One region of the Actinomadura sp. 3N407 genome, then DNA from elsewhere that is predicted to be linked to it. Evidence: riboswitches for the same ligand, from Rfam matches in the RefSeq annotation. Region 1 holds a riboswitch; each other region holds the start of a gene.
What was found. A riboswitch is a leader RNA that binds a small molecule or an ion and turns the genes downstream of it on or off. The one in region 1 is predicted to bind thiamine pyrophosphate.

Region 1 (9,858 bases):
GAGCGACTGACGCGGCACCGGGACGGCGCGGCCCGCGCTCCATCTGGAGACGGGCCGCGCCGTTCGCCGTCAGGGGAGGAGCAGGCCCCAGTAGAAGGCCCAGGGGACGAAGACGGCGCCCGCGGTGAGCAGCAGCCCGAGCCTGACGTGCTCGCCCACCGGGACGGTGCCGGCGGCCCGCCGCCACGCCACCGCGGTCGCGACTCCGGCGGCGACGGCGGCCACGGCGAGCCCCTGCAGCGCGAGCCACGGCAGCGGCCTTCCCGCCAGGATGGGACCCGGGTCCGGATACCTCCCGGCGGCCATCAGGTAGAAGATGAAGAAGAGCAGGCCGACGGCGGCGGCGAGTCCCGCCCCGGCGAGCAGGCGGGCCCACCGGCTCACCGGGCGCACCGTCCGGCCGCGCAGCCGCCGCACCAGGGCGGCGAGGGGGTAGCCGGTGAACGCGACGACGAACAGCGCGAACGCCCCGACCTGCATCCAGGCGGACGCCCACCATGGCGACGGCGAGATCGCGACGCTCGGGTGGTCCTGCTTCGGCAGCGGCGCGGTGTCGGCCTCGGGCAGGCGCCCGCTCGTCACGTCGTGGACCCACGAGCCGACCAGGTCGGCGTACCCGGGCGCCAGCGCGTCGCCGCGGGTGAGGCCGCCGTCGGGGGTCACGTGCGCGCCGTGGTCGGCCTCGGGGAAGAAGCGGAACGTGTAGTGGGTGTTGCCGCCCCGCCGGAGGGCCTGCGCGAACAGCGGCGGATTGTCCTCGGGCGGGGTCTGCAGGTCGCGTCCGCCCCAGATGCCGAGGAGCGGCTGCCGGACGCGTTCCAGGACGCCCTGGGCGTCGAAGAACGCCTCGGCGAACAGGCCCGCGTCCGCTCCCATCCGGGCGAAGTTGCGCTTGCCGCGGTCGATCAGCGAGCCGGAGACACCCGCCCGGCGCAGCCCGGAACTCTCGTTCCAGACCTGCTGCCGGATCGGGGTCATGGCGTTGCCGCCGACCACGATCACGAACGCGACGTCCGCCGACCGGGACGCGGCCAGCGGCACCACCCAGCCGCCCTCGCTGAGCCCCCACAGTCCCACCTTCGCCGGATCGACGCCGGGCCGGGAGCGCAGCGCCCGGACGGCCCCCAGCGCGTCGTCCGCGAGTTCGGAGTAGGAGCGGCGGAAGTTCGTGTAGCCGGCCGACCGCTTGTCGTAGATCAGGACGGCCAGGCCCCGCCGCGCGAACTCCGTGGCCTCGGTGAGCTTGGCCTCGCGCGGCACGCCGGAGCCCGATCCCGTCACGAGCACGACGCCCGGCAGGGGGCCGCGGGCCTTCTCCGGCACCAGGACCGTGCCGTGCAGGGTGAGCCCGCCGAATCCCTTGAAGCTCACGTCGGTGGCGGTCAGGTCGGCGGGCGCCGGGATCGAGGGGGACGCGGAGGCACTCGCGGGCGGGAGGCACAGGACGCTCAGCAGTACGCCGGCGAGGAGCGCCAGCGCGACGGTCATCGATGTCTTCATGCGAGGGACCGTAGACTGCAGACAAAGCTCTGCAAAGAGTTCTCTGCAAATATACGTCTGTAGTACTAGACTGCTCACCATGAAGGACGATGCCGAGCCCGCCGAGCCCGTCATCCTGGACGACCCGGGGAGGATCAAGGCGCTGAGCCACCCGCTGCGCCGCCGGATCCTGCACCGGCTGCGCGCGCACGGCCCCGCGACGTCCACGACGATCGGCGAGGTCCTCGGCGCCAACACCGGGACGACCAGCTACCACCTGCGCCAGCTGGAGAAGTACGGGTTCATCGAGGAGATCCCCGAGCGGTCCGCCGGCCGGGAGCGCTGGTGGCGCCCCGCCGACACCCCGCGCGACATGCGGCTGCCCCACCCCGAGACCGTCGCCCCCGAGGACCGGGCCGTCCTCGACGAGCTGATACGGGTCGGGCACGCCGAGGACATGGAACTGTTCCGCAGGCTCCCCGAGGAGTACCGGCGCGAGCGGGCCCGGGCGCTGCTCTCGCGGGGCTTCGCCCACATGACCGACGAGGGACTGGCCGAGTTCTTCGAGGCCTACATCCGCCTCCTCAACGAGCACTCCCACCGCCGCGACGACGCGCCCCCCGGCGCGCGTCCGGTCCACATCCGGCTCTTCACGCTCCCCGCCGACGGCGACTGAGCCCCCTTCGAGGGGCTCACGATCGGGCGGGGCCTACGATCACCGGATGAGCGGTGTTCACGCGATCAGCGACCTGCACGTCGGGTTCCCCGAGAACCGCGCGTTCGTCGAGGGGCTGACGCCCGCGTCGGAAGGCGACTGGCTCATCGTCGCGGGCGACGTCGCCGAACGCCTCGCCGACGTCGAATGGACCCTCCGCACGCTGCGCGAACGCTTCGCCGCCGTGATCTGGACGCCCGGCAACCACGAGCTGTGGACGATCAAGGACGACCCGGTGCGGCTGCGCGGAGAGGCCCGCTACCGCAGGCTCGTCGACATGTGCCGGGGCCTGGACGTGCTCACCCCCGAGGACCCGTACCCCGTGTGGGAAGGCGACGGCGGCCCCGTGACGATCGCGCCGCTGTTCATCCTGTACGACTACACGTTCCGGCCGGAAGGGACGTCCACCAAGGAGGAGGCCCTCCGGGTCGCGCACGAGGCGGGCGTCGTGTGCACCGACGAGGTGTACCTCCACCCGGACCCGCACCCCACCCGGGACGCCTGGTGCGACGCCCGGATCTCCTACACCGAGGAACGCCTCGCCGCCCTCGGGCCCGGGACGCGGACCGTCCTCGTCAACCACTGGCCGCTCGTCCGCGAACCCACCCGCGTCCTGTGGTACCCGGAGTTCGCCCAGTGGTGCGGCACCGAGCGCACCGCCGACTGGCACAGCCGGTTCGGCGCGGTGTCCGTCGTGTACGGGCACCTCCACATCCCCCGGACGATCTGGACCGGCGCCGTCCCGCACATCGAGGTGTCGGTCGGCTACCCCCGCGAATGGCGCACGCGGGGCGGGACGCCGCGCGGTCCCCGCCGGATCCTCCCCGTGCCGGAGACGGAATGATCGAGCGCATCCTGCCGCCCGGCGTCGCCACCGCCGCCGCCTACGACGACCCGCCCGAGGCCGTCCTGCTGCCCGAGGAGGAGGCCGCGGTGGCGCGGGCCGTCGAGAAGCGGCGGCTCGAGTTCACGACCGTCCGCTGGTGCGCCCGCCGAGCGCTGGCGGAACTGGGCGTCCCGCACGCCCCGATCACGCGCGGCGAGCGGGGCGCGCCGCGCTGGCCGGACGGCGTCGTCGGCAGCATGACGCACTGCGACGGCTACCGGGCGGCCGCCGTCGCGAGGGCCGGTGAGATGTGGGCTCTCGGCATCGACGCCGAGCCCCACGCGCCACTGCCCGGCGGCGTCCTGCGCACGATCGCCCGGGAGGAGGAGCTGCCGCTCCTGGACGGGCTGCGCCGCACGTCCCCGGACGTCCACTGGGACCGCCTGCTGTTCTGCGCCAAGGAGGCCGTCTACAAGGCGTGGTTCCCGGTCACGGGCCGGTGGCTCGGCTTCGAGGACGCCGCCCTCATCCTCGACCCCGGCGGGACGTTCACGGCCCGGCTGCTCGTCCGGGACTCCCCGTTCGCCGGGTTCAAGGGCCGCTGGACGGCGGGAGACGGCCTGATCACCACCGCGATCGCCGTGCCGCCCCGGGCCTAGCCCCGCCGGCCCGCCTTGCCCGGGATCACCCCGGTGGCGGCGAGCGACAGCAGCCGGCCGGTCGCGTCCGGGTCGTGCTCGGCGACCGTCGCGATCGCGCCCGCGAGCCTCAGCGCGTCGGTGAACACGGTGTCCGGGGGCACGTCCCCGGCCTCCTGGGCGCGGGCGAAGAGCGCCTCGCCGGCCTCGCGCATCGCCCGGGACGCCGGCCCCTCGTCCCGCAGCGACGTCACGGCCGCGGCCGCCATCCCGCGGAACGTCGTCACCTGCGTGACGAACGCGTGCAGCCAGTCCGCCAGGGCGTCCCCGGGCGCGGGGGAGACCATGAGCTCGCGCGCGTGCACGGCCAGCCGGTCGTAGGCGTCGGCGAGCAGTGCCTCCAGGAGGTCCTGCCTCGTCGGGAAGTGGCGGTAGAGCGTCCCGATGCCGACGCCCGCCAGCCGGGCGACGCCCTCCAGGGACGCGCCGGCACCGTCGCGCTGGAACATCTCCCTGGCCGCGGCGAGCAGCCGCGCGCGGTTGCGGCGCACGTCGGCGCGCACCGCCCGGGCGGGGGCCTTCGGCGTGTCGTCGCTGGTCACCTCGGTCGTGGGTCCTTCCCGGCGGGTCAACGGGCCTGCGGCGATTCGGGGGGATCCGCGGCTTTGGAACGGTCCCTTGATAGTAACCGCGGTGAACCGATGACCCTCCCCGGGGAGGCGGGGCCCGCCGCGGACGGTCCGCGGCGGGCCCCGATCCGCACCGGGCCCGCGCCCGCCGGTCAGGTGCCGTCCGGTCAGGTGCCGCCGGGGGAGAGCGGCAGGTAGACGCGCCCGCCGCCGGCCTGGAACTCCTCGGCCTTCTCCCGCATCCCGGCGGTGAGGGCCTCGTCCTCGCCGAGGCCCCGCTCGGCGGCGTACCGCCGGACATCCCGGGTGATCTTCATCGAGCAGAAGTGCGGCCCGCACATCGAGCAGAAGTGCGCGGTCTTCGCCGGGGCGGCCGGGAGCGTCGCGTCATGGAACGCGCGGGCGGTGTCCGGGTCGAGGGACAGGTTGAACTGGTCCTCCCACCGGAAGTCGAACCGCGCGTCCGACAGCGCGTCGTCCCACGCCTGCGCGCCCGGATGGCCCTTCGCCAGGTCCGCGGCGTGCGCCGCGATCTTGTAGGCGATCACGCCGGCCTTGACGTCGTCGCGGTCCGGCAGCCCGAGATGCTCCTTCGGCGTGACGTAGCAGAGCATCGCGGTGCCGTGCCAGCCGATCATCGCGGCGCCGATCGCCGAGGTGATGTGGTCGTAGCCGGGCGCGATGTCGGTGGTCAGCGGCCCGAGCGTGTAGAACGGCGCGCCGTCGCACCACTCCTGCTGCAGGTCGACGTTCTCCTTGATCTTGTGCATCGGGACGTGCCCGGGACCCTCGTTCATCACCTGGTTCCCGTACTCCGCCGCGATCCTCGTCAGCTCCCCCTGCGTGCGCAGCTCGGCGAACTGCGCCTCGTCGTTGGCGTCGGCGATCGAGCCGGGACGCAGCCCGTCCCCCATCGACCAGGTGACGTCGTAGGCCGCGAAGATCTCGCACAGCTCCCGGAACCGCGTGTAGAGGAAGTTCTCCTCGTGATGCGCCAGGCACCACGCCGCCATGATCGACCCGCCGCGGGACACGATGCCGGTCTTGCGGCGCGCCGTCAGCGGCACGTACCGCAGCAGCACCCCCGCGTGGACGGTCATGTAGTCCACGCCCTGCTCGGCCTGCTCGATCACCGTGTCGCGGAAGATCTCGTAGGTCAGCTCGGCCGGGTCGCCGCCCACCTTCTCCACGGCCTGGTACAGCGGGACGGTCCCGACCGGCACCGGCGAGTTGCGCAGGATCCACTCGCGCGTGGTGTGGATGTCCCGGCCCGTCGACAGGTCCATGATCGTGTCGGCGCCCCAGCGGGTCGCCCACGTCATCTTCTCGACCTCGTCGTCGATCGACGACGCCACCGCCGAGTTGCCGATGTTCGCGTTCACCTTGACGAGGAAGTTCCGCCCGATGATCATCGGCTCGATCTCGGGATGGTTGACGTTGGCGGGCAGCACGGCGCGGCCGGCCGCCAGCTCGTCCCGGACGAACTCCGGCGGCACGCCCTCGCGCAGCGCCGCGAACTCCATCTCCGGCGTGATCTCCCCGCGCCGCGCGTAGGCCCGCTGGGTCACCGCGCCGCCGGTCGCGCGGCGCGGCGGGCGCGGCGGGGAACCGTCCCGGACGGGCGCCCCGCGCCCGTCGTCGCCGGGGCGCACCGCCCGCCCCTCGTACGGGGCGGTGTCGCCGCGCTCGGCGATCCACGGTTCCCGCAGCGGCGGCAGGCCCCTGCGGACGTCGGTCTCGTGCCCGGGATCGGTGTACGGCCCGGACGTGTCGTACAGGACGACGGCGTCGCCGTTGGTGAGCGGCACCTCCCGCATCGGTACGCGGATCTCCGGGCGCGAGCCCTGGAGGTAGGTCTTGCGGGCAGCTGGAACCACAGGTTCGGTCATGACGACTCGATCTCTCCCTACGCCGGCATTACCCGGTCAGGTTCATGCGGTCAGCGGCCGTCCCAGCCGCTATCTCAGCCCGGTTCGCCGGGCCCCCGCGATCTGTCGCCTCCGACGCTAACCCGCCGTCCCCCGGTTGCCGCAACCGGCGTTCATGGGATAGAGGGGCGGGCTGACAGAATCGGACGCATGCCAGACGACTTCACCGTGACGGCGGTCGGCCGCGTCGAGTCCACGCTGACCGACCGCGCCGCCGCGCCCAAGCAGGGGCCGGAGGGCTCGCCCGAGGCGTGGCTGGTCTTCGAGCCGTCCGTCCTCGACGCGCTCGACGGCCTGCGGCCGGGCGACCGGGTCTTCGTGCTGACCTGGCTGCACCTGTCGCCGCGCGACGTCCTGCGCGTCCACCCGCGCGACGACCTCGCCGCCCCGATGCGCGGCGTCTTCGCGACCCGCTCACCGGACCGCCCGAACCCGATCGGGCTGCACCCGGTCGAGATACTGGAGATCGCCGGGAACCGCCTGCGCGTCCGGGACCTGGAGGCCCTGGACGGCACCCCGATCCTGGACGTGAAACCCGTCCTCACCTGCTCACCGGACACCTGACCCGTCGCGTCGAGGGCCGCCGCGTTCAGATCCGGCGGGTGATGCGGACCACCATGGGGAGGGCCAGGGTGAGGGTGCGCAGGGTGCCGGGGGCGGACGGCGAACGCTCCAGGCACATGCCGTCGTCGCCGGCGCCGCTCCCGGTCCGCAGCGAGGCGGACTCCCGGCCGTCCACGCCGGTGACGACGTAGCGGTCGCCGGTCCGCCGGGTGACGCCGAGGAGCATCCCGTCGGCGGTGTGGAAGGACGGCTCGTGCCCGCCCCTGATCTCCCCGGCGAGGCGGCCGTCCGCGCCGAACACGCGCATCCGGCCGCGGCCGGACATCGTGGACGCCCTCCTGAACACCAGCAGCGTGCGGGCGTGGGGATCGCGCAGCACGATCGCCCGGCGGCCGCCGCCGCGGGCGAGGACGCCGGACCTGTCCGCCGGGCGCTCGGCCAGCCGCCCGCAGGCCACGGCGAGCAGGGCACCGCCGCGTTCGCCGCGGTAACGGCCCCTGCCGTCGACGGCGACGCGGTCGGCGCGGGGCAGCCCGCCCCCTGGAGGCCGCCCCACCTCATCGCCCTCGTCGTCGAGGACGCGCCAGGCGGCGCCGAGGGTGCCCGTCGTCGCGGCGTGCACGGCCTCGATCCACCCCGGCGGGAGCGACCGGTCGCGGAACAGGGTGGCCGCACGGCCTTCGACCTTCGTGACGGCGTCGACGCCCGGTGCGGCCCCGGGATCGAACCAGACCGTCCAGGCGGGATCGGCGACCGGCCAGACGAGCCCGACGGCGTCCACGGCGTCCGCCGGGATGGTCGCCTCGTTGCCGCGACGGCGGAGGACGAGGCCCTGTTCGCCGATCGTCACGACGAGGCGGGTCCGGTAGATGATGAAGGCCCAGAGGGCGGCGGCCGACGCGGCGAGCACGCCGCCGCCGCCATAGAGGGCGATGGTCCGCCGGGCCTCCTCGGGTTCCCAGGCCTCGGGGCCGGAGAGCGTGGACAACGAGACGGCCAGGCCGGCCGTCAGCGCGGTCAGGCAGAACCGGAGCGGCCACCGGTAGGCCCTCCGGGCCAGGGTGATCTTGAGTCCGGGCGGGGAGACGGACACTGTCGGCCCTTCGTGACGGGGATCGCAGAACTATAGGCCGGGTGCGGCCCCCCGCGGCGCGGACCCGCCGCACTTGCGGCGGCGGTCCCCGCCCGTTGAGGACGGGGCGGTGTGCGGTGATCGCGGGCGTCGGGGAAGATGGGCGGGTGGTGACGGTGCCCCGGATCGGTGCGACGGCGAGAGACGCTCTGCTCGCGACGCTGCTGGCGGTCACGGCGGCCGCGGTGGCGGTCATGTGGCCCGGCGTGCGGGCGCTGGACGTGCCCGGCGCGCTGCTGCTGCTGGCCGCGCACGCCCCCCTCGCGGTGATCAGGCGATGGCCCGCCGCGGGGCTGGCAGCCCTGGTGATCCTGGTGCTGCCGTATCACCTGGCGCAGTACCAGCACCACGCGCTGGTGCCCGCCGAGGTGATCGCCCTGTTCGCGTACGCGGTGCTCGGGCGCCGGGTGCGGGCCGTCATCACCGTCGTGGCGTTCCTGCTGGCCGTGTGCGTGTTCGGGATGGCGATGCGGGCCGGCGGCGGCTCCCTGCGGGAGCAGATCGCGGTCATCGAGGCCGTCGTGTCCGTCGTGATCGCCGTCCAGGTGTGGCGGGTGCACCGGGCCCGGCTGGCGACGATCACCGAGCGGGCCGAACGGGCGGAGCGGACGCGGGAGGAGGAGGCCCGGCGCCGCGTCGCCGAGGAGCGGCTGCGGATCGCCCGGGACCTGCACGACCTCCTCGCCCACAGCATCACGGTCATCGGCGTCCAGGCCGGGGCCGCGTCCCACCTGCTGCGCGCGGACCGGCCGCTCGACCGGGCGGAGCTGGCCGACGCGTTCGGGTCGATCGCGCAGACGTGCCGCGACGCCCGGACGGAACTGCGCGGCACTCTGCAGGTCCTGCGCGGCACCGACGTCGAGACCTCCGGGACGCTGCCCGGTGCGGACGGGATCGCGGACCTGGTGCGGGCCGCGCGCGGCACCGGGATCGAGATCGACTTCGACGCCGCGGGGCTCGGCGGCGGCACCGGTGCCGGGCCGCTGCCGCCGGAGATCGGCGTCGCGGCGTACCGGATCGTCCAGGAGGCCCTGACCAACGTCGTCAAGCACGCGGGGGCGCGGCACGCGACGGTGCGCCTGACGCGCGACGCCGGGGGCCTCGTCGTGCGGGTCGCCGACGACGGGACGGGACCGTCCGGCGGGACGCCCGAGGGGTTCGGGATCCTCGGGATGATCGAGCGGGCGCGCAGCGCCGGCGGGACGCTCGACGCGGGCCCGGGCGACGGCGGCGGGTTCGTCGTCACGGCCGTCTTCCCGCCCGCGGCCGTCGTCAGCCCGCGATGACCCCCGGCCGCGGCCGGGCCTTCCTCCCACGCCGGCCGTGTGCCCGGGCGACCGCCGCGGGCGACGTCATCGGGGGCTTTCAAAAGTCTTACCGGTAGGGTCAGGATCAAGGGACCAGGGGAGGCGAACACGTCGGTGAGCACACAGCAGGAAGCCCCGCAGGACCGGATCTTCACGGTGCCGAACAGCCTGAGCCTGGCCCGGCTGGTGGGCGTCCCGCTGTTCCTGTGGCTCGTGCTCATCGAGGCGGACTGGTGGGCGCTCGGCGTGCTCGTGTTCGCCGGACTGTCCGACTGGCTGGACGGCAAGCTGGCGCGCGCGCTGAACCAGATGAGCAAGCTCGGGACCGTCCTCGACCCGGCCGCCGACCGCCTCTACATCCTGGCGACGCTCATCGGGCTGACGATCCGCGACATCATCCCGCTGTGGCTGGTGGTGGCGCTGGTCGCCCGCGAGTTCGCCATCCTGCCGATCGCGCCGATCGTCCGGCGGCTCGGGTACAGCGGGACGCTTCCGGTGCATTTCATCGGCAAGGCGGGGACGATGTGCCTGCTGTACGCGTTCCCGCTGCTGCTGCTGGGCGACCACGACGGCGGGGCGGCGACCGCGGCGAAGGTCACCGGATGGTCGTTCGCGATCTGGGGGACGGGCCTGTACTGGT
Region 2 (9,858 bases), on a different contig from region 1:
GTTACGCGGTACAAATGAGGAAATCTTCGTCCGTCCCCGCCGAGTCGGAGTCCCCCCTTTGTCGCACGACACCTCCCGCGGGAGGACGAACCCCCATCCCGCGCGTCCCGCCGCCCGCCCCGCGCGGGCGGGCCAGGCGCACGCCGGTCACTCCGGCCGCCCGGCCAAGACGCGCCCCGCCCGCGCCGTGGACGGGGCACGGCGCGGCGGCGCGTCCAGGCCGCCGCACGGGCCGGACAGGCCGCCCGAGACGCCGCTGGGACCCGACGACCCCCGCGGTCTCGGCGGCTACACGCTGCTCGGGCGGCTCGGCGAGGGCGGCCAGGGCGTGGTCTACCTCGGGCGGGACGGCGACGGCGAGCTCGTCACCGTCAAGCTGCTGCGGGGCGGGACGGCGGCCGGGGATCGGGCGCGCAGCCGCTTCGTCAAGGAGGCGGACGCGGCCCTGCAGGTGTCCGGGCGGCACACCGCGCGCGTCCTCGACGCGGACATGACCGGCGACCGCCCCTACATCGTCAGCGAGTTCGTCGAGGGGCCGCCGCTCCAGCACGTCGTCGAGGACCGCGGCCCGCTGCCCGCGCCGCGGCTGCGCAAGATCGCGCTCCGGACGGCGGCGGCGCTGGCCGCGATCCACCGCGCCGGGATCGTGCACCGCGACTTCAAGCCCGGCAACGTGCTGCTCGGCCCGGACGGCGCCAAGGTCATCGACTTCGGCATCGCCCGCACCGCCGACGCCGTGCTCGACACGCCGCTGACGACGGGGCCGGTCGGCACGCCCGCGTACATGGCGCCCGAGCAGATCGAGGACGAGCCGGTCGGGCCGCCCGCCGACGTGTTCGCCTGGGGCGCCACGATGGTGTTCGCCGCGACGGGGCGCCCGCCGTTCGGCACCGGGCCGAGCGCGGCCGTGATGCGGCGCGTCACGTCCCGCAGGCCCGACCTCGGCGACATGGAGGGCCCTCTTCGCGACCTCGCGGCCCGCTGCCTGGACAAGAACCCCGCCGCCCGGCCGACCGCGCCGCAGATCGTCCGCGCGCTACGCGAAGGGCAGGGACCGATGACGAAACCGCGGCCGACCAGGATCCCGCGCTACCGGTGGCGGATGATGGTCGCGCTCGCGGCCGTGGTCGTCGCCGGGTTCGTGCTGGGCATGCTCTTCTAGCGGGCGCCCCGCCGGCCGAGCGGATCACCAGTGCGGCGGGCGGTCCTCCAGCAGGCGCGAGTCGTCATCGTCGCCGCCGCGCCACTCGCCCCAGCCGATGTCGGTGTCGTCGGAGGTCTGGTCGGGCAGGATCTCCAGCTCGTCACCGAGATCCACCGGCCGGTCGTCGTCGGGTCCCACGCTCATGGTCCCCATTGTCCGCGATCGGACCCCCGGCCCGCACCGTGATCCGGGTCAAACCCCGACAAGGAGGGGTCAGCCGGCGAGCCGGCGGGCGAACTCCGCCGCGGCGGCGCCCGGATCGCCGGCCTCGGTGATCGCCCGCACCACCACGACCCGGCCCGCGCCCGCCGCCGTCACCGCGCCGAGGTTGCCGAGGTCGATCCCGCCGATCGCGAACCAGGGCCGCGCGACGCGCTGCGCCGCGACGTATTCGAGCAGCTTGGGGCCTGGGGCGGGGCGTCCCGGCTTGGTCGGGGTCGGCCACACCGGACCCGCGCAGAAGTAGTCGACGCCCGGCTCGGCGGCGGCCGCGGACGCCTGCTCGCCCGTGTGCGTGGACCGGCCGATCAGCATGTCTCCACCGACGATCTCGCGTGCGGCGGGCACCGGCAGGTCGTCCTGGCCGAGATGCAGCACGTCGGCGCGGACGGCGTGGGCGACGTCGGCGCGGTCGTTGACCGCGAGCAGCGCCCCGTGCCGGTCGCAGGCCGCCCGGAAGACCTCCAGGTACGCCATCTCCTGCCGGGCCTCCAGGCCCTTCTGGCGGAGCTGGACGAGGTCGACGCCGCCCGCGAGCACGGCGTCGAGGAAGGCGGGCAGGTCCCCCTGGCGCTCTCTCGCGTCCGTGCAGAGGTAGAGGCGGGCCCGGCTGAGCCGGGCGCGCAGCGCGACGGCGCGTTCGGACGGGAGATGCCTGGACACGGCCGGAGGTCGTCCTTTCCCAAGAGAGATCGCGGGGTCGCGCGGCGGTCACGTCCCGTCGCGCACGACCCCGCGATCGTGTCACGTGCGTTGTCCTCCGCCGGCTTTCGGGGCCGGTCCCGGCCGGTGGACGGGCCGGAGGGCGCGGGGGCGCCCTAGAAAGCCAGCGCCTGGGCGCGCCGGCGGACCTCGGTCCCCCGGTTCTCGGTGAGCGCGTCCACGGGCGTCCCCGGCAGCGTGTCGTCGGCGGTGAACAGCCAGCGGATCGTCTCCACGTCGTCGTAGCCCGCGTCCGACAGGAGCGTCAGCGTGCCCGGCAGCCCCTTGATGACCTGACCGTCCTTGATGAAGGCGGCGGGCACCATGGGGTTTCCTTCCCGGCGCACCGCCAGGAGCCTGTGCTCGCTGATGAGCTGCTTGATCCGGTTGGGCTTGATCCCGAGTCGTTCGGCGGCCTCCCGGAGGGAGAGCCACTCGCCCGCGAGGGCGTCGGTCCGGGGGTCGAGTGCGCTGTCAACGGTTGCGTGCATCTGCGTCACGCCCCCTTGCTACCACTCCTTCGGAACCCTCAAACCACCTGCACAGCCGTAACGTCCCGGCGGCGATCGCCATCAGCGAACGGCCTGCCGGACGGGCACGTCGAGGTCGGCGATCGCGTCGGGGTCCACGGGCGTCCCGGCGGCGATGACGCGCCGCGCCTGCACCAGGTCGCGGGGCCGGTCGACGGTGAGGACCGCGTCGAGGCGGTCGCCGGTCAGCCACGCCACCGCCCACTTGCGGCCGGACGGGTCGCCGCGGCGCACGATCCGCTCGGACGCGCCGTGACTGCCCGCGTACTGCACCATGCGGCCGAACTGCTCGGACCAGAAGTACGGGGCGGCGTCGTACACGGCGTCCTCGCCGAGGAGGGTCGCGGCGGCCACCTCGGGGGCGTTGAGGGCGGTGTCCCAGTGCTCGACGAGGAGCCGCCGCCCGTACCGTCCCGACCACCAGGCCGCGCAGTCGCCGACCGCCACGACGTCCGGGCGCGGGGAGCCGGGCTCCTCCTCGCCCTGGTAGGTGCGGAACGAGCCGTCGGTCACGACGCCGCGCTCAAGCAGCAGCCCCGATCCCTCCAGCCAGGACAGGCCGGGCCTGACGCCGATGCCCACGACGACGACGTCCGCCTCGATCCGGGTGCCGCCGGCCAGGAGGAGACCGCCGTCCTGCACGGCCGCGACCTTGACGCCGGTGCGCAGTTCGACGCCCGCCTCGGCGTACCAGGGGGCGGTGAGCGCGCCCACCTCGGGGCCGATCGCGCCCGCGAGCGGGGTGTCGGCGGCCTCGACGACGGTCACGGCGCAGCCCTTCCGGGCGGCGGTGGTCGCGACCTCGGCGCCGATCCAGCCCGCCCCGACGATGACGATCCGCGCGCCCCGGGTGAGCCGGGACCGCAGTTCGCGGGCCTCGTCGACGGTGCGCAGGACGTGCTGGCGCCCGCCGCCCGGAAGCGTGATCGGGACGGCCCCGGTCGCGATGACCAGCCCGTCGAACGGGAGATCGCCCGCGGTGGACGCGACGACGCCGCCGCGCCCCGGGACGTCCAGCCGCAGGCCGGTGGCGCGCACGCCGAGCAGCAGGTCGCAGCGCAGCGCGTCCCAGTCGGCGTCGACCGTCGTGTCGTCGGAGTCGCCCGCGAGGACGGCCTTGGACAGCGGCGGCCGGTCGTAGGGCCGGTGCCGCTCGGCCGAGACGAGGGTCAGCGCGCCCTCGTACCCCTTGTTCCTCAGGACCTCCGCGGCGCGCACGCCGGCCAGCCCTCCGCCCACGACAATGACCCTCTCCATGAGGTCACCCTAACGGGGGCCGGTCGAGGATTGGACGAGTGTCCAGACACCTGCGCACTTTACCGAGGTCGTAGAGTGGAACCGGATAAAACAGCACAGAGCGCGGGAGTCCGGTGCGACCGGGCTGAGAGGGCGGCTGAACGGGCCGCCGACCGCCACGACCTGATCCGGATCATGCCGGCGAAGGGAGCGCGCATGGAGATCGTGATCATAGGCGCCGGGGTCATCGGCCTGGCCACCGCCTGGCGGGCCGCCGCGGCCGGCGCCCGCGTCACCCTGGTCGATCCCGAGCCCGCGAGCGGTGCGTCGTCGGTCGCGGCGGGCATGCTGACGCCGGTCGGCGAGGTGACCTACGGCGAGGAGCCGCTGCTGCGGCTCGGCCTCGCCTCCCGCGACCGCTACGGCGCGTTCGCCGCCGAACTGGAGGAGCTGACCGGCCTGGAGACCGGCTACCGCACCGACGGGATCCTCCAGGTCGCGTTCGACTCCGACGACCTGAAGTACCTGGACGACCTGCGCCGCTTCCAGGAGAGCCTCGGCATCCCCGCCGAGGCGCTGACGGGGCGGGAGTGCCGGAGGCTGGAGCCGATGCTCGCCCCCGGCGTCCGCGGCGGCCTGCACGCCCCCGAGGACGGCTCGATCGACCCGCGCAGGCTGACCGCGGCGCTCCTGGCCGCGGTCGGGAGGACGGGCGTCCGGCTCGTCCGGCGTCGGGCCACCGGCATCGCCGTGGAGAACGACGCGGCGGCCGGGGCACGGCTGGACGACGGGACGGTGATCCCCGCCGACCGGGTTCTGCTGGCCGCCGGCCCGTGGTCGGGCGAACTTGAGGGCCTGCCTCCCGGGACCGTTCCACCCGTCCGCCCGGTGAAGGGCCAGGTGATCCGGCTCCGCGCCCGGACGCCGTTCCTGGGCCGCGCCACGCGGGGGCTGGTGAAGGGCTCGTCGGTCTACCTGGTGCCGCGCGCGGACGGCGAGATCGTCCTCGGCGCCACGCAGGAGGAACTCGGCTTCGACACGCGCGTCACCGCCGGCGGGCTCTGGGAGCTGCTGCGCGACGCCCGGGAGCTGCTGCCCGGAATCACCGAACTCGAGTTCGCCGAGGTCTCCGCCGGGCTGCGTCCCGGCTCTCCCGACAACGCGCCCGTGATGGGCCCGTCCGCCCTTCCCGGCCTCTTCGTCGGCACCGGGCATTTCCGCAACGGCATCCTGCTCACCCCGGTGAGCGCCGACATCCTGGCGGCGATGCTGCTGGACGGGCCCGTCCCCGACGTGGCCGGGCCGTTCTCTCCCGACCGATTCTCCGCCGAGGTGCATCGATGAAGGTCTCCGTCAACGGTGAGCCGCGCGAGCTGCCCGAGGGCGCCAGCGTGGCCGAGGTCGTCGCGTCCGTCACCGCCGCCGGGACCGGCGTGGCCGCCGCGCTGAACGGCGAGGTCGTCCGGCGTTCCGCGTGGGAGTCGACGGCACTGCGCGACGACGACCGGCTGGAAGTGCTGACCGCCGTACAGGGAGGTTGAGGTGGATCCGAACGTGGACGACGACACGCTGGTCATCGCGGGCGAGGAGCTCGGCTCCCGGCTGATCATGGGGACGGGGGGCGCGCCCAGCATGCGGGTGCTGCGGGAGGCGCTCACCGCGTCCGGGACGGTGCTGACCACGGTCGCGATGCGGCGGGTGGACCCGTCGGCGCGCGGCTCGGTGCTGGACGTCCTGACCGAGTGCGGGATCCGGGTGCTGCCGAACACGGCCGGGTGCTTCACCGCGGGCGAGGCGGTCCTCACCGCGAAGCTCGCCCGGGAGGCCCTGGGCACCAACTGGGTCAAGCTGGAGGTCATCGCCGACGAGCACACGCTGCTGCCCGATCCGATCGAGCTGGTCGACGCCGCCGAGCAGCTCGTCGACGACGGTTTCGCCGTGCTGCCGTACACCAACGACGACCCGGTCCTCGCGCGGCGCCTGGAGCAGGCCGGGTGCGCCGCCGTGATGCCGCTCGGCTCCCCGATCGGCTCGGGGCTCGGCATCCGCAACCCGCACAACATCGAGATGATCGTCGAGCGGGCGGGCGTCCCGGTCATCCTGGACGCGGGGCTCGGCACCGCGTCCGACGCCGCCCTCGCCATGGAGCTGGGCTGCGACGCGGTGCTGCTCGCGACCGCCGTCACCCGCGCGCAGCATCCCGGGCGGATGGCCGCCGCGATGCGGCACGCGGTCGAGGGCGGGCGCCTCGCCCGGCTGGCCGGGCGGATTCCCCAGCGACGCTACGCACAGGCGTCGTCGCCGTTCGAGGGCCTGGCAACGTCGTAGCATCACTAAAGACTCGGTTATAGAAATATTCGCTGGACCTGAAATGTCCGCACGGTGAGACTGGGCCGGTACACCGGGCCGTGCGCCGCAACCCGGCACGTCCCTTCGGTGTTCGTGGAAACGTCCCATACCTAAGGTGCGTCACATGCAGCAGGACAGCACGCGGGCGGGCGCGGGCATCGACAGGCTCGCGGTGGCCGCCGCCACGGTCACGGTGGTGCTCTGGGCCTCCGCCTTCGTCTCCATCCGCAGCGCCGGCGCCGAGTACAGCCCCGGCGCCCTCGCCCTCGGCCGCCTCCTCGCCGGGACGGTCGTGCTGGGCGCGCTGTGGGCCATCCGCCGCGAGGGACTCCCGCCCAGGGGCGCCTGGCCCGGCATCGTCGCCGCGGGCGTCCTGTGGTTCGGCGCCTACATGGTCGCGCTGAACTGGGGCGAGCAGCTCGTGGACGCGGGCACCGCCGCCCTGGTCGTCAACATCGGGCCGATCCTCATCGCGCTCCTCGGCGGCTGGCTGCTGAAGGAGGGGCTGCCGCCCCGGCTGATGGCCGGCCTGGCCGTGTCGTTCGCCGGCGCCGCCGTCGTCGGGCTGTCGATGTCCGGCGAGGGCGGCTCGTCCGTCCTCGGCGTCCTGCTCTGCGTGGTCGCCGCCGTCACCTACGCGGCGGGCGTCGTCAGCCAGAAGCCCGCCCTCCGGCACGCCTCGGCGCTGCAGTTCACCACGTTCGCCTGCGCCATCGGCGCGCTGGTGTGCCTGCCGTTCTCCTGGCAGCTCGTCTCCGAGGCCGCCGGCGCCCCCGCCGGCGCGACCCTCAACATGATCTACCTCGGCGTCTTCCCGACCGCCCTCGCGTTCACCACCTGGGGATACGCGCTGGCCCGCACGTCCGCCGGGAAGATGGGCGCCACCACCTACGCCGTCCCGGCCATCGTCGTGCTGATGTCATGGCTGCTCCTCGGCGAGATCCCCGGCCTGATCACCCTCGGCGGCGGCCTGCTGTGCCTCGCCGGAGTGGCCGTCTCGCGCAGCCGCCGCGTCCCGCCGGAACCGGCCGCCCCGGAGGAGACACGCTCCGTGCTCATCGAGGCTCATACTCGGGACTGATGAGATCCGCGGCGATTCGCCCGTAAACTCGCCTCGATGGACACGACGGTTGCTGATCCACTCGTCGGGCAGGTGCTCGACGGGCGCTACCGCATTGAGTCCCGCATCGCGCGCGGCGGCATGGCCACGGTCTACGTCGCGCGCGACATCAGGCTCGACCGCATCGTCGCGATCAAGGTGATGCACGCCGGACTCGCTTCCGACGAGGACTTCGTCGCCCGCTTCATCGGTGAGGCCAAGGCCGCGGCGGCGCTGTCCCACCCGAACGTGGTCGCCGTCTACGACCAGCGCACCGACGGCGAGCACGTCTTCCTGGTGATGGAGTACGTCGCGGGCCGGACCCTGCGCGACGCGCTGACCTCGCTCGGCCGGCTCGGCCCCCGCGCCGCGCTGGAGATCATGCAGCCGGTGCTCGCCGCCCTCGGCGCGGCGCACCGTGCCGGTCTCGTGCACCGCGACGTCAAACCCGAGAACGTGCTGATCACCGAGGACGGCCGGGTCAAGGTCGCCGACTTCGGCCTCGCCCGGGCCGAGACCGCGAGCAAGATGACCAAGACCGGGATGATCATCGGGACGGTCGGCTATCTGGCGCCCGAGCAGGTGCTGGCCGGCAGCGCCGACGTCCGCTCCGACGTGTACGCCGCCGGCGTCATGCTGTTCGAGCTGATCACCGGGCACCTCCCGCACCGGGGCGACACCCCGCTCGCCGTCGCCTACAAGCACGTGAACGAGACCGTCCCGCCGCCGTCCAGCGTCGTGCCCGGCCTCCCGCCGCAGGTGGACGCGCTGGTCACGGATGCGACGAGCCACGACCCGGCGCGCCGCCCGGTGGACGCGAACCAGTACCACGCCGAGGTCGCCGAAGTGTTCGGCGGCCTCCCCCGCGACTTCGACCGGCGCATCGAGGAGGCCTCCCGCAACGCGACGAGCGTTCTGGAGGCCCCCGTCGGCGGACGCACGGCCGTCCTGGACCGCAGCACCCTGCCCGCCGACCACCCGCCCGAGCACATCCCCCGGCGCACCAAGGCCGACCGCGCCATCGGGGCGCTCACCGGCCGCTACGTCCTCGTCGCCATCGGAGCGATAGCGGCGCTCATCCTCGGCTGGGCCGTCTGGTACCAGACGTCGGGGCAGTACGAGCACGTCCCGTCATCGATCATCGGGATGAAGGTCGCCGACGCCCGCGACCAGCTGGAGAGCGCCGGCCTCGACGTGCGGACCGCCGACGCGATCTACGACGGCCGCGTCCACAAGGGCAACGTCGTCAAGTCCGATCCGCCCGCCGGCGCCCGCGTCGCCGAGGGCCAGACCGTCACGCTGACGCCGTCCAAGGGCATCACGCCGCGCGAGGTGCCGGACGTCACGGGCAAGACCCTGCCCGAGGCCAAGCAGACCCTCGAGAACGAAGGCTTCAAGGTCGGCCGGACGAGCACCACGCCCTCCCAGACCGTCGACAAGGACAAGGTCATCGGCACCGATCCCGAGGCCGGTGAGAAGCAGTCCCCCGACGACCCGGTCGCCGTCATCGTCTCCACCGGCATGTCCATGCCCGACCTCATCGGCGAGAACGGCGACGCCGCCGCCAACCAGCTGCGTTCGATGGGCCTCAACGTCAAGGTGGACAAGAGGCAGGTCGACGGCAAGGAACCGAACTCCGTGATCGACCAGGCCCCGTCCGAGGGCACCGGCGTGTCCCGCGGCGACGAGGTCACGATCGTCGTCAACAAGCGCGACTGCCTCGTCGACGCGGGCCCGTTCCAGTTCGGCTGCGACGACGGCAGCGAGAAGAACGTCCCGGTGCCGGACATGACCGGCCGCAGCGTGAGCGACGCCAAGAAGGCCCTGAAGGAGTCCGGCTTCAAGGTCAATGTGACGGGCTTCGGCGGCGACATCGTCCGCTTCCAGTCTCCGAGCAGCGGCGAGGCCCCGCGCGGCTCCACCGTCACCATCGTCAAGGGGCCGTGACCGGATAGGCTGAGCCGGTCATGAACTCACCCCAGAGCCCCGTCGGGGCCCATGTCCCCGTGGCCGGCGGCCTGGCCACCGGCGGCCTGAAGTACGCCGCCGAGATCGGCGCGGAAGCCGTCCAGGTGTTCGTGGCGAACCCGCGCGGCTGGGCCCTTCCCGAGGGCAGGCCCGCCGAGGACGAGAAGCTGCGCGGCTCCGGCGTCCCCGTCTACGTGCACGCCCCGTACCTGGTCAATTTCGGCTCCCCCAGCGAGGAGACCCTGGCGAAGTCGATCGCGACCGTCCGCCACTCCCTCGTCCGCGGCCGGGCCATCGGCGCCCGCGGCGTCGTCGTCCACACCGGCTCCGCCGTGACCCAGACCTACGACGAGGCGATGGCCCAGGTCCACGACCAGGTGCTCCCCCTGCTCGAAGAGATCCCCGACGACGGCCCGGACCTGCTCCTCGAACCCATGGCGGGCCGGGCCGGGATGCTCTGCAGGACGGTCCAGGACCTGGGCCCGTTCTTCGAGCGCCTCGAACACCACCCCAGGCTCGGCGTGTGCTTCGACACCTGCCACGCGTTCGCC
Region 3 (9,858 bases), on a different contig from region 1:
GAGGACGAGACCGGTGGCCATGTTCTGGATGCGTCGAGTGCCGTTGGGCACGAACCACCATCGGTTGTCCGCGGTCCCGTTGTCGGAGTCCTGGACGGCCTGGGCACCGGCGGCGGTCGAGCCGTTGAGGATCGCCAGCAGTTTGCCGCTGTGGGCGTTGCGGATCTTGTGGGTGCCGTCGCCCGCGTCGATGACCGTCCAGCGATGGTCCGCCGTGCCGGTGTCGGACCACTGCAGCACGCGGGCGCCGTCCGCCGTCGACATGTTCTCGACGCCGAGGACCTTCCGGCTGTTGACGTTGCGGAACTTCACGGCGGAGCCGTCGACGGGCATCTCCCAGTCGTGGTCCGGGGTTCCGGTGTCGCCCCACTGCAGGGCCAGGGCACCGTCGGCCAATGACATGTCCGTCACGCCAAGGACCAGGCCGCTGGCGGCGTTGAACAGCCGGTAACTCGGGACGGCCTCGCCTCCGCCGGGTGCGCGCCAGTACACGGTGTAGTTGTGGCCGTGCGCGTCATAGAACGGGATGAGGCCCACCTGGGAGCCGTCGGCGGTGGCGGAGAAGGTCAGGGTGGTGGGGTCGGTGCGGGTGATCGACGCTACGTCCAGTGCCGGGAGGGTGCTGAGCGCGGTGTTGCCGTAGTCGCCCGACAGGACCGCCGGGCCGTAGGTGATCGCGGAGACGCCGGCGTCGTCGTTGGCGGCGCGCATGATCACCCGCATGGGGAGGCGGACGGTGACCCTGTCGCCGGACGTCCACGACCGGCTGAGGGTGGCGTAGCCGCCCGGGGTCGTGGCGATGCTCTGGGGCGCGCCGTTGACGCTGACCGTCGCCCCGCTGGTCCAGGACGGGATCCGGATGCGCATCGTCCACGTTCCGCCGACGTCGCCGGTGACCGTCAGGGTGGTGGTGTCGCTCGCCGGGTAGCTCGTGGCCTGGGTGACGGTGATCCCGCGCTGCGACCAGTTGAGCACCGATGGGGTGAACAGGTTCACCGTCAGCGTGGTGCCGTTTTGGAAGTAGATGGAGTCCATCAGCTTGGTGTTGGTCTCCAGGGCCGTCCCCTGACAGCACCAGAACGTGCCGTAGTCGGTGCTGAAGCTGCCCCCGCCGACCACCGGCCCTGCCCGGCCGCGGCGACCGCCCGGGTTGAGCCCGGTGAAGTAGCAGACGTGGCCGTGGCCGCTGGCGGGGTTCTGCTGGCCGATGAGGTGGTTGAGCAGCGCGCACTCGTAGAAGTCGAAGTACGCCGCCTGGTCCGGGTCCAGCAGCCACAGCTCCCGGGTCAGCTTGAGCATGTTGTAGGTGTTGCACGCCTCGGCCGTGTCGCTTTTCAGGTACGAGGCGATGGCGTGCGGCGCCCGGAAGTGTTCTGCCTGGCTGTTGCCGCCGATCGCGTAGGTGTGCGCGTCGACGGTGATGTTCCAGGCGTTGGCGGCGATATCGCGGTAGCGGGTGGTGCCGGTGGCCTTGAACTCCCGGGCGGCCCCGACCCACTTGGGGACCTGGGTGTTGGCGTGCAGGCCGTTGAGCCGGTCCGTGCCGTCCGCCAGCGGATCGAAGACGGCGGCGTGGTCGAATCGCCGCGCCACGGCGAGCCAGCGGGAGTCGCCGGTCTGCTGGTACAGGTCGGTCAGGACGGCGTTCATGCCACCGAACTCGACCCTCAGCGTGGTCTGCATCTGGTCGTACGTCAGCCGGCCGGTCCGCCAGTCGACCCACCCGGCGAACCGCAGCAGTACGTCCCGGGCCTGCGTGTTGCCGATGTACCGCCACACGTCCAGGAGGCCCGCCAGGGTCTTGTGGAGGCAGTAGTACGGCACGCCCTTGCGTGCGCCCGTTTCCACGGTGTCGAGGTCTGATTCGGGGAACCCGGACAGGTAGCCGGTGTTGAACCCCGCGACGGCGTTGTTCGCCTGGCACTTGGCCAGCTCGGCGACCATGCGGTTCGCCTTGTCCCGGCAGGTGGTGTCCCCCAGTACCACCCACGCCTGCGCCCAGGCGGTGAGGAAATGCCCCTGGCTGTGGCTGCGGAACTCGAAGTCGGGCGCCTCCCACCCACCGCACGGCGCCGCCCCCTGCGTGGACAGCCGGTGGTTCGCACGGAAGCTGTAGAGCAACCGGTCGACGTCGATGAAACGCAGGTACGCCAGCGTGCGGTTCTGGTTGTCCAGCCAGCGGCCGGCGGTCAGGCGGACCTGGCCCGGCTCGAACGGATGGGCCGAGACACCGATGTCGTCGCGGGCGGGCGGCACCGCGGCCGCGGCGATGCCGCCGCCGACGGCGGGCACGGCGGGCGCGACGACGGCGATGCCCGCGGCCTGAAGCAGCCGGCGGCGGCTGAGATGCGGGGACGGCATGACGGACTCCAAGATCGTTCAGCTGGGTGCGGGGAGGCCCGCCCGGCGCGGGGAGGGGCCGCGCCGGGCGGGGTGGTCAGGGAGTGACCCGGAATGTGGCGTCCTGCCGGTCGGTGGCGCTCGACGAGGCGCTGATCGGGTCGATCCGCAGCACGAAGCCGGAATGCCGGAGGTGGCGCGCCGGGTAGTTGTGGGAGCGGAACGACGACCAGCCGGCGTCGGCGAGACCCGCGGTGCGATGGAACGTGGCGTCGGCGTGGAACGTCGCCGTGCCGTCGTTCTGCTGGAGCCGGACCTCGAAGTCGCTGTGCCGGAGATAGTGGCCGGGGTGGTTCACGGACTCGAACGACACGCCGGCGGAATCGGCCAGGCCGGGCACCATCCGCCACATCTGATCCTGGTACGGGTCGAACGGGTACGCGTCGAGCCGCCCGACGTAGTTCGCGTGCCGGACGTAGCGGTCCGGGTAGTTGAACGACTTCAGCCGCACCCAGTCCGGTGTGCCCCAGCGGGCGACCAAGGCGTCGTACTCGGCGGCGGTGATCCCGGTGATCGAGCCGTGCTTGGAGTTCAGCGGCGGTGTGTAGTCGCGCTGGCTCATCGCCGTCCACGCCCCGCTGCCGAGGTCCGAGGTGGACCATGCGTAGTAGTCGTTGTTGACGGGGCTGAACGAGTCACCCCACAGCCGCCACCCGCCGCCTTCGTTGCTTTTGACCAGCAACGGCGCTTCGATCGCGTTCCCCTGCCTCAGCCCACCGGTATAGGTGGTGAAGCTGTTGGGCGCTCCGGTCGATGACCTCGCCCCGTAGAGGAGTCCGTTGGACAGGTTCTTGTAGTACAGGTACGTCGTACCTCCGTCGACCACGATGTCCCCGTCGAGAACAGCGAAGCCGGGGCTGAAGTAGACCTGCGGCGCGCTCACCGTGCGGAAGTCCGTGGTGTAGTTCACCATCAGCACGTCGCTGCCGTTGTTGGCGGAGTAGACGATGCCGTACTGCCCGCGGGAGGCGTCCCAGAACGCCGTCGGCGCCCAGGTATGGGTGCTCAACGTGTGCATCCTGATCCGGCGGTACCCGCTGAAATTCGTCAGGTCCGCGGAGTCCCATACGTGCAGGTACTGGTTGTCCTGCGAGAAATCGGTGCCGTTGAGGTCTGTCGCCAGCACGACGAACGTGCCGTCCTGCTGGCGGAACACGAACGGGTCGCGAAGGCCCCGCGTGCCCGCCGTCGGCGTGGCCACCGGGCCGTTCCCGTTCAGCGGCGCCCAGTTGAGCCCGTCCCGGCTGACCGCGAGGTGCAATCCGTAGTTCGCGCCCGCCCTCTGGGGCGTTTCGGTGAAGTACGCCATGACGTAGGCGCCATACGCCGCCGACGCCGCCGACGCGGCCGGCGGACCGTTGACCACGATGGCGGCGGCCGCCGTGAAGGCGCTGATGAGCAGTGTCAATGCTCTCCGGCGATTGATCAAGGCGCCGATCCTTTCCACAGAGACGACAAGGCATGGCCGTACCATTGGAAGTTCGAACAGCCACCGCCGGGGGCGGCCGCGCACATTGGGTCCGGATATCGCGGGGGTAGGGACGTACCAGGGATAATGTGAGCGATAACATATGTGGTGTCAAGACCGTGAACCATGAATGTTCGGCACTCGCTCCCTGGCTGACTGGCCCTGCTGCGCCCCCCGCCCAATGGTTGCCGGCGGGCTGACGCCGATATGATGTTTGCGCAAACACACATCTGGCTTGGGCATTAACATGGGCATCGAGCGCAGAAAGCAACTCCAGAGTGATCGATCACCCGCCTCGCCGGGCGGCGATGATTCTTGCGACCCGTACACCGGTCAGGGACTCTTCCGTTCGGCCGTCGAGTCGGCCAGGGCGCTGAGGTGCTCGTGGGCGGCTGATCGGCTACGTCGCCGGTACTCGGTGGGTGTCAGCCCGACCAGCGTCCGGAAGCGGCGCGCGAAGTATGTCGGGTCGGCCCAGCCGACGGCGGCGCCGACCCGGGCGGCCGGCAGGGTCGAATGTGCGAGCAACGTGGCGGCGCGCTCGGCCCGCACCCGGGCCAGGAAGCCCAGCGGCGTCAACCCGACGTGCCGTCCGAACAGCCTGCCGAGATGGGCGGGATCCAGATTGACCGCCCGGGCGAGATCGTCCAGCCGCCACGGATCGGCCGGTGCCTCCTCCAGCCGGGCGATGGTGGCGGCGACGGCGGGGTGGACGGCGGATTCCACCCGGCCGGGGCCACGGCCGTCGGCCAGGACGCCGAGCACGGTGACCAGCCGACCCAGCACGCGGCCCGGCCGCCGCCCCCGTCCGGCCCGGAGGTCGCGTTCAAGCAGGATGATCTCCTTGATGGCCTCCTCGGCGGCGGCCGGATCGACGGTCGTGACCGCCACGCCGTGCGTGCCGGACGCCACCGGATCGGTCCACAGCATCCGGCGCAGCATCGGGATGTCGACCAGCGCCGCCAGTTCGGCTCGGAGCGCCTGGGCGGACAGGCAGCAGTTGGCGACGGTCAGATCGGCGCAGTCCCGGAACCCGTGCCAGGCGCCGGGGCGGAGCACGATGACCTGACCGCGCCGCAGCGCGTGCTCGCCCCGGCTGGTCACGTGCCGGCCGCGGCCGGTTCCGATCACCGCGATCTCGACGAAGTCGTGCGCGTGGGGCTCGATGTCGGCGTCCAGGTGGTGGACGCCTCCCATGACCGGGCCCTCGCTGAACAGAGCGTGCTCGTGCAGCGTGGCGGTCATGTCGGGATCGTACGACTACTCGCCGGGATCGGCCTAGCCCGAAGCGGCTCGTCACGGCGACGCTGAGGTGTGTCCCAACGGCAGGAACCTCGGAGGTCAGCGATGACGACGCCCACGACCGACTCGTCCCAGAGCGACATCGATGCCGACGGCCGGGTGCCGGACGAGCTCGTCGCGGCCTACCGCGAAGCCGGTTTCGTTCGAGTGCGAGGCGTTCTCGAGCCGGAGCAGGTCGAGCGTTTCCGGACCTGCGCCGAGGGGTTCCTGGAGGCCCATCGCGCGGAGAGTCTGGAGAAGCAGGGCGTCTTCAGCCAGCTGGTCAACGTCTGGCAACGGGACGGGACACTGCGGGAGCTCACCTTCGACCGGCGGCTCGGCCGGATCGCCGAACAGCTCGCCGGGTTCCCGCTGCGGCTCTGGCACGACCAGATGCTGGTCAAGGAGCCGCACAACGACGCCGCCACGGAGTTTCACCAGGATCGCCCGTACTGGCCGCATGCAGGCGACCGGCTCCCGCTGTCGGCGTGGATAGCGCTGGTGGACGTTCCGCCCGAACGAGGCTGCATGACCTTCCTGCCGGGCACCCAGGATCGCACCGGCCTGCGCCCGCAGGACCTCCACCACGAGGACGACCTGTTCGCGACGGACCCGTCCTTGCGCTGGATCCCCCGCGTCACCGTGCCGCTGCGCGCCGGCGACTGCACCTTCCACAGCGGCTATACCGGTCACATGGCGCTGCCCAACCGCACCGACCGGGCCCGGCTCGCGCACGTCGTCATCTATATGGACGAGGAGACCCGCTACAGCGGGACTGAGCACATCGTGACCGATCTTCTCGGGCTCACCGCGGGCGACCGGCTGGACGGCGGCATCTTCCTCCGTCCCTGGGCTTGAGCCGGCCGAGAGGGACGCTCACGATAAGCACGTCAGGCCCCGGCGGATCGCCGGGGCCTGTTGGTGGACTGGGAACGGAGCCGGAACGGGGAAGGCTCGTTCAGCGGACTTTGGGGACGTTGCCGAAGAGGGGTGCCACCTGGGTCCAGCGGTGCAGCTGGCAGCCGTCCTTGCGGGTGAACTTGGTGTCGATCTCCTTGCCGTTCCAGGTGCCCTTGACCGTGGCGACCGCGGGGCCGCCGTAGATCTTGGTGCACATCTGGTCCTCGGGGACGGGCTTGAACGGGTCCTTGGTCTTGGCCAGAGCCGCGCAGGCTTCGGCGGCCTTGGGATGGGTGCCGCCGGGCGGTTCGCAGGTCAGTGTCCAGGTCTTGGCGGGGGCCTCCGCGGAGGCCCTGACCTCGATGGTGAGCGTGTCCGCCGGCGAGCTGGAGGGCTGCACGGACGTGGTGCCCGAAGGCTTGTCGGCGGGGGTTCCGTTGGCCTGTTCGTCGCCGCAGGCGGCCGAAGAGAGGAGCACGGCCAGCCCGGGCGCCACGAAAAGGAGCGTCCGATACCGCATGCGTGATTCGACGCAGGGGGGCTTCGCGCGGTTCCATGGGTGTGTGATGAATTTCGGGGACGACGTGCCGGCGGTCGGAGCCGCTGACGTTCCGCAGGACGCGTACCTGCTGGACGTGCGGGAACAGGACGAGTGGGACGCGGGTCACGCGCCGACGGCGGTCCACATCCCCATGGGCCAGCTGGGTGACCGTGCCGGAGAGGTTCCCCGTGACCAGGAGGTCTTCGTGATCTGCCGGTCCGGGCCCCGGTCCGCGCAGGTGACCGTGGCGCTCAACCAGGCGGGCTGGCTGGCCAAGAACGTCGACGGCGGGATGAAGGGCTGGGCCGAGGCGGGACGTCCGATGGAGGGCGGCGGCGACGGTCCCCCGTACGTGGCATGACGGTGGTCTTGCTCTTTTTCAGGTGATCTACGCCCTATTGGGCGGAAGCCGGGCCCTTGTACGATCGGGGCCGGCCACAGGACCGGTCCGATACGGCGCCGGTCCATTTCCGCGGGAGCTCGGGCCACTGCCGGGCTGAGAGGGCGGCCTTCGAGGCGTCGCCGACCGCATGAACCTGTCCGGGTAATGCCGGCGTAGGGAGTGTGTTCCGTGACGTCCGACGTGGGCGAGCGCCCGAACGAAGTCCCCTTCACTCTCGAAAAGCCCGCCCCCAAGGTCCTCGGGTTCTGGGACCAGGGCGCGTTCTGGGCGAACCTCGGGGTCAGCCTGCTGGCCTTCTCCGGCGCGTACACCGTCCTGGCGCCGGACACCGACGGCAATCCCACGCTGTCGATCATGGCGGGCATCGTCGCGATGGCGGTCGGGACGATCCTGGGCGGGCTGATGCTCGGCCTCGCCGCCGTCCCCGGTGCCCGCACCGGCCAGCCCGCGATGGTGCTGCTGCGCGGGCTGTTCGGCGCGAAGCTGTCGTACGCGCCGACCGTGCTGAACATCGCGCAGCTCGTCGGCTGGGGGACGTTCGAGCTGATCGTCATCGCGGACGCCGCGACCGAGCTGTGGGACGGGATACCGCGCTGGGGCTATGTGATCGCCGCCGGGCTGATCACGACGGTGCTGACGATCTGGCCGCTGGGGTCGGTGCGCCTGCTGCGCCGGTACGTGACGGTCGCCGTGGCGATCGCACTTGTGTACTTCTATTTCCAGATCCTCCGCGAGCCGCTGCCCGACCTCTCGCAGGGGTCGTGGGGCGGTTTCTGGATCGGTGCGGACGCGGCGCTCGCGGTGTCGATCTCCTGGGTGCCGGTCGCGGCCGACTACACCCGGCACTCGCGGACGGAGCGCGCGGCGTTCGGTGCCGCGGCCGTCGGTTACTCGGTGACGCAGATCGTCGCCTACGTTCTCGGCCTGCTGGCGCTGGCGCTGGTCGCGGGCAACACCGACAACGTCTTCGACCCGTTCCTGGGCGCCACGCTCGGCGTCGTCTTCTTCGCGGTGTTCGTGCTGCGGGAGGCGGACCAGTCGTTCGCCGACACCTACTCCACCGCCGTGTCCATCCAGAACCTCGCGCCGCGCGCCGACCGCCGTGTGCTGAGCGTCCTGCTCGGCATCGGCATCACCGTCCTCGCGCTGGTCCTGGACATCGGCGACTACGCGGGCTTCCTGTCGCTGATCGGGTCGGTGTTCGTGCCGATGCTCGGTGTGCTGGCCGCCGACTTCTTCCTCGGGCGGCGCCGCCGGGCCGGCGCCGCGGCGGGTGCCGGGGAGGGCCTGGACGGGTGGGACGTCTCGCGGACGGCGCCGTCCCGCTGGGGGATGATCGGTGCCTGGGCGAGCGGGTTCGTCGTCTACCAGCTCATCAACCCCGGCACCGTCAGCGGGTGGGCGGACTTCTGGATCGACGTGCGGGACGCCGTGCGTTTCGTCCCGCAGACCTGGATGAGCGCCTCGATGCTGTCGTTCCTGGTGTCCGGGTTCGCCGCTCTCCTCATCGGCCGTGTTACCAGACGGTAGCCTTACCAAAGGGTAAGGGTGACGTGGGAAGTTTCGGTGCAAGTTACCCGGCGCCATGCCGGGGTCCGGTGGCACGATGACAGGCGTGCATCACCACGTCCACGACCCGATCGCGCGCGCCGTCATCGAGAGCGCCGCCGACGCGATCGTGGCCGTTGACCAGCGGCACCGCGTCACGGTGTGGAACCCGGCGGCCGAGCGCATGTTCGGGTGGACGGCGCTGGAGATGGTCGGCCGGGTCCCGCCGATCGTCCCCGACGAGCTGAAGGCCGAGCACAACGCCGTCCAGGAGCGGCTCCTCACACGGCGGGCGGGCGACGGCGGGCAGATCTCGATCGCGACCCGCAGGTTCCACCGGGACGGCCGCCTCATCGACGTGCGGATCGACACGAGCCTGCTGAAGGACCCGTCCGGGAACCTGCTCGGCTGGGTCGGGGTGTACCACCCGGTGGACGAGGACGAGATCGTCCAGCACCACATGACCGAGCGGGCCCGGCTCGTCCGGCGGCTGAACGACATCGTCGCCGACCTGAACGCCGAACTGAACCTCGCCGTCGTCCTCGACCGGATCACCGCGGCGCTGATCGAGCTGACCGGCGCCGACGCGGGCGGGTTCGTGCGGATCGAGGGTGAGCGGCTGCGGCTGGTCAGCATGTCGGGGCTGCCCGAGCACATGCGCGGGACGTCCGCGGAGCTGCGGTCCAGCCTGGTCGGGGAGGTGCTGCGGTCCGGCAAGACCGTTCTGCTCGCGACGGGCGAGCGGCGCCTCGGCGACCTGATCTGGTCGGAGCTGTCCGGCCTCCACACGATCGCGCTCGGGCTGTCGTACCTGCAGAACCGGCCGTACGGCGCGCTCTACGCCCTGTTCTCCGGCAGCAAGGTCGGGCACACCGAGCTCGAGCTGCTGGAACTGCTCGCCGGGCACGCGGGGGTCGCGGTCGGCAACGCCGTCGCCTACGCGGAGGTCGTCCGGCAGCGGGCGCACGAACGCGCCGTCATCGACTCCAGCGCCGACGGCATCGCCGTGCTGGACCACGATCTCGTCGTCCGGCAGTGGAACCCCGCCGCGCACACCCTCACCGGCATCCCGCCGGAGGACGCGATCGGGCGGCCGCTGCCGTTCGACATGCCCGCGCTCGGGGAGATGCTGACGTTCCGGCTGGAGTCGGGGACGTGGCTGAACGTGCTGGCCGCCGAGATCGAGGAGACCGGCGAGCTGGTCGTCGACTTCCGTGACGTGTCCGAGGCGAAGGCGCTGGAGGAGGCCAAGGACCTGTTCCTCGCCACGACCAGCCACGAGCTGCGCACCCCGATCACGGTCGTGCAGGGGTTCGC

Region 2: linked by a shared signal. The riboswitch ahead of thiO (glycine oxidase ThiO) and the one ahead of thiC (phosphomethylpyrimidine synthase ThiC) in region 1 are both predicted to bind thiamine pyrophosphate.
Region 3: linked by a shared signal. The riboswitch ahead of ACTWPP_RS07445 (purine-cytosine permease family protein) and the one ahead of thiC (phosphomethylpyrimidine synthase ThiC) in region 1 are both predicted to bind thiamine pyrophosphate.

Annotation. Positions count from the first base shown of each region.
Region 1 covers NZ_JBQQBP010000007.1:326,118-335,975, forward strand. Annotated here, with positions in the region: gene ACTWPP_RS20265 (anthrone oxygenase family protein) at 1-10, shown strand, start outside; gene ACTWPP_RS20270 (alpha/beta hydrolase family protein) at 70-1,500, opposite strand; gene ACTWPP_RS20275 (helix-turn-helix domain-containing protein) at 1,580-2,155, shown strand; gene ACTWPP_RS20280 (metallophosphoesterase family protein) at 2,202-3,038, shown strand; gene ACTWPP_RS20285 (4'-phosphopantetheinyl transferase family protein) at 3,035-3,679, shown strand; gene ACTWPP_RS20290 (TetR/AcrR family transcriptional regulator) at 3,676-4,260, opposite strand; gene thiC (phosphomethylpyrimidine synthase ThiC) at 4,455-6,176, opposite strand; TPP riboswitch at 6,172-6,285, opposite strand; gene tsaA (tRNA (N6-threonylcarbamoyladenosine(37)-N6)-methyltransferase TrmO) at 6,366-6,779, shown strand; gene ACTWPP_RS20305 (hypothetical protein) at 6,805-7,872, opposite strand; gene ACTWPP_RS20310 (sensor histidine kinase) at 8,019-9,197, shown strand; gene ACTWPP_RS20315 (CDP-alcohol phosphatidyltransferase family protein) at 9,333-9,858, shown strand, end outside.
Region 2 covers NZ_JBQQBP010000006.1:331,028-340,885, forward strand. Annotated here, with positions in the region: gene ACTWPP_RS17990 (serine/threonine-protein kinase) at 59-1,162, shown strand; gene ACTWPP_RS17995 (hypothetical protein) at 1,187-1,348, opposite strand; gene thiE (thiamine phosphate synthase) at 1,418-2,086, opposite strand; gene ACTWPP_RS18005 (Rv2175c family DNA-binding protein) at 2,242-2,616, opposite strand; gene ACTWPP_RS18010 (NAD(P)/FAD-dependent oxidoreductase) at 2,698-3,912, opposite strand; TPP riboswitch at 4,005-4,118, shown strand; gene thiO (glycine oxidase ThiO) at 4,108-5,235, shown strand; gene thiS (sulfur carrier protein ThiS) at 5,232-5,432, shown strand; gene ACTWPP_RS18025 (thiazole synthase) at 5,434-6,219, shown strand; gene ACTWPP_RS18030 (DMT family transporter) at 6,365-7,321, shown strand; gene pknB (Stk1 family PASTA domain-containing Ser/Thr kinase) at 7,358-9,286, shown strand; gene ACTWPP_RS18040 (deoxyribonuclease IV) at 9,307-9,858, shown strand, end outside.
Region 3 covers NZ_JBQQBP010000002.1:700,081-709,938, forward strand. Annotated here, with positions in the region: gene ACTWPP_RS07415 (beta-L-arabinofuranosidase domain-containing protein) at 1-2,361, opposite strand, end outside; gene ACTWPP_RS07420 (glycoside hydrolase family 43 protein) at 2,438-3,829, opposite strand; gene ACTWPP_RS07425 (AraC family transcriptional regulator) at 4,202-5,113, opposite strand; gene ACTWPP_RS07430 (phytanoyl-CoA dioxygenase family protein) at 5,216-6,007, shown strand; gene ACTWPP_RS07435 (SSI family serine proteinase inhibitor) at 6,108-6,545, opposite strand; gene ACTWPP_RS07440 (rhodanese-like domain-containing protein) at 6,616-6,951, shown strand; TPP riboswitch at 7,053-7,169, shown strand; gene ACTWPP_RS07445 (purine-cytosine permease family protein) at 7,162-8,523, shown strand; gene ACTWPP_RS07450 (PAS domain-containing protein) at 8,600-9,858, shown strand, end outside.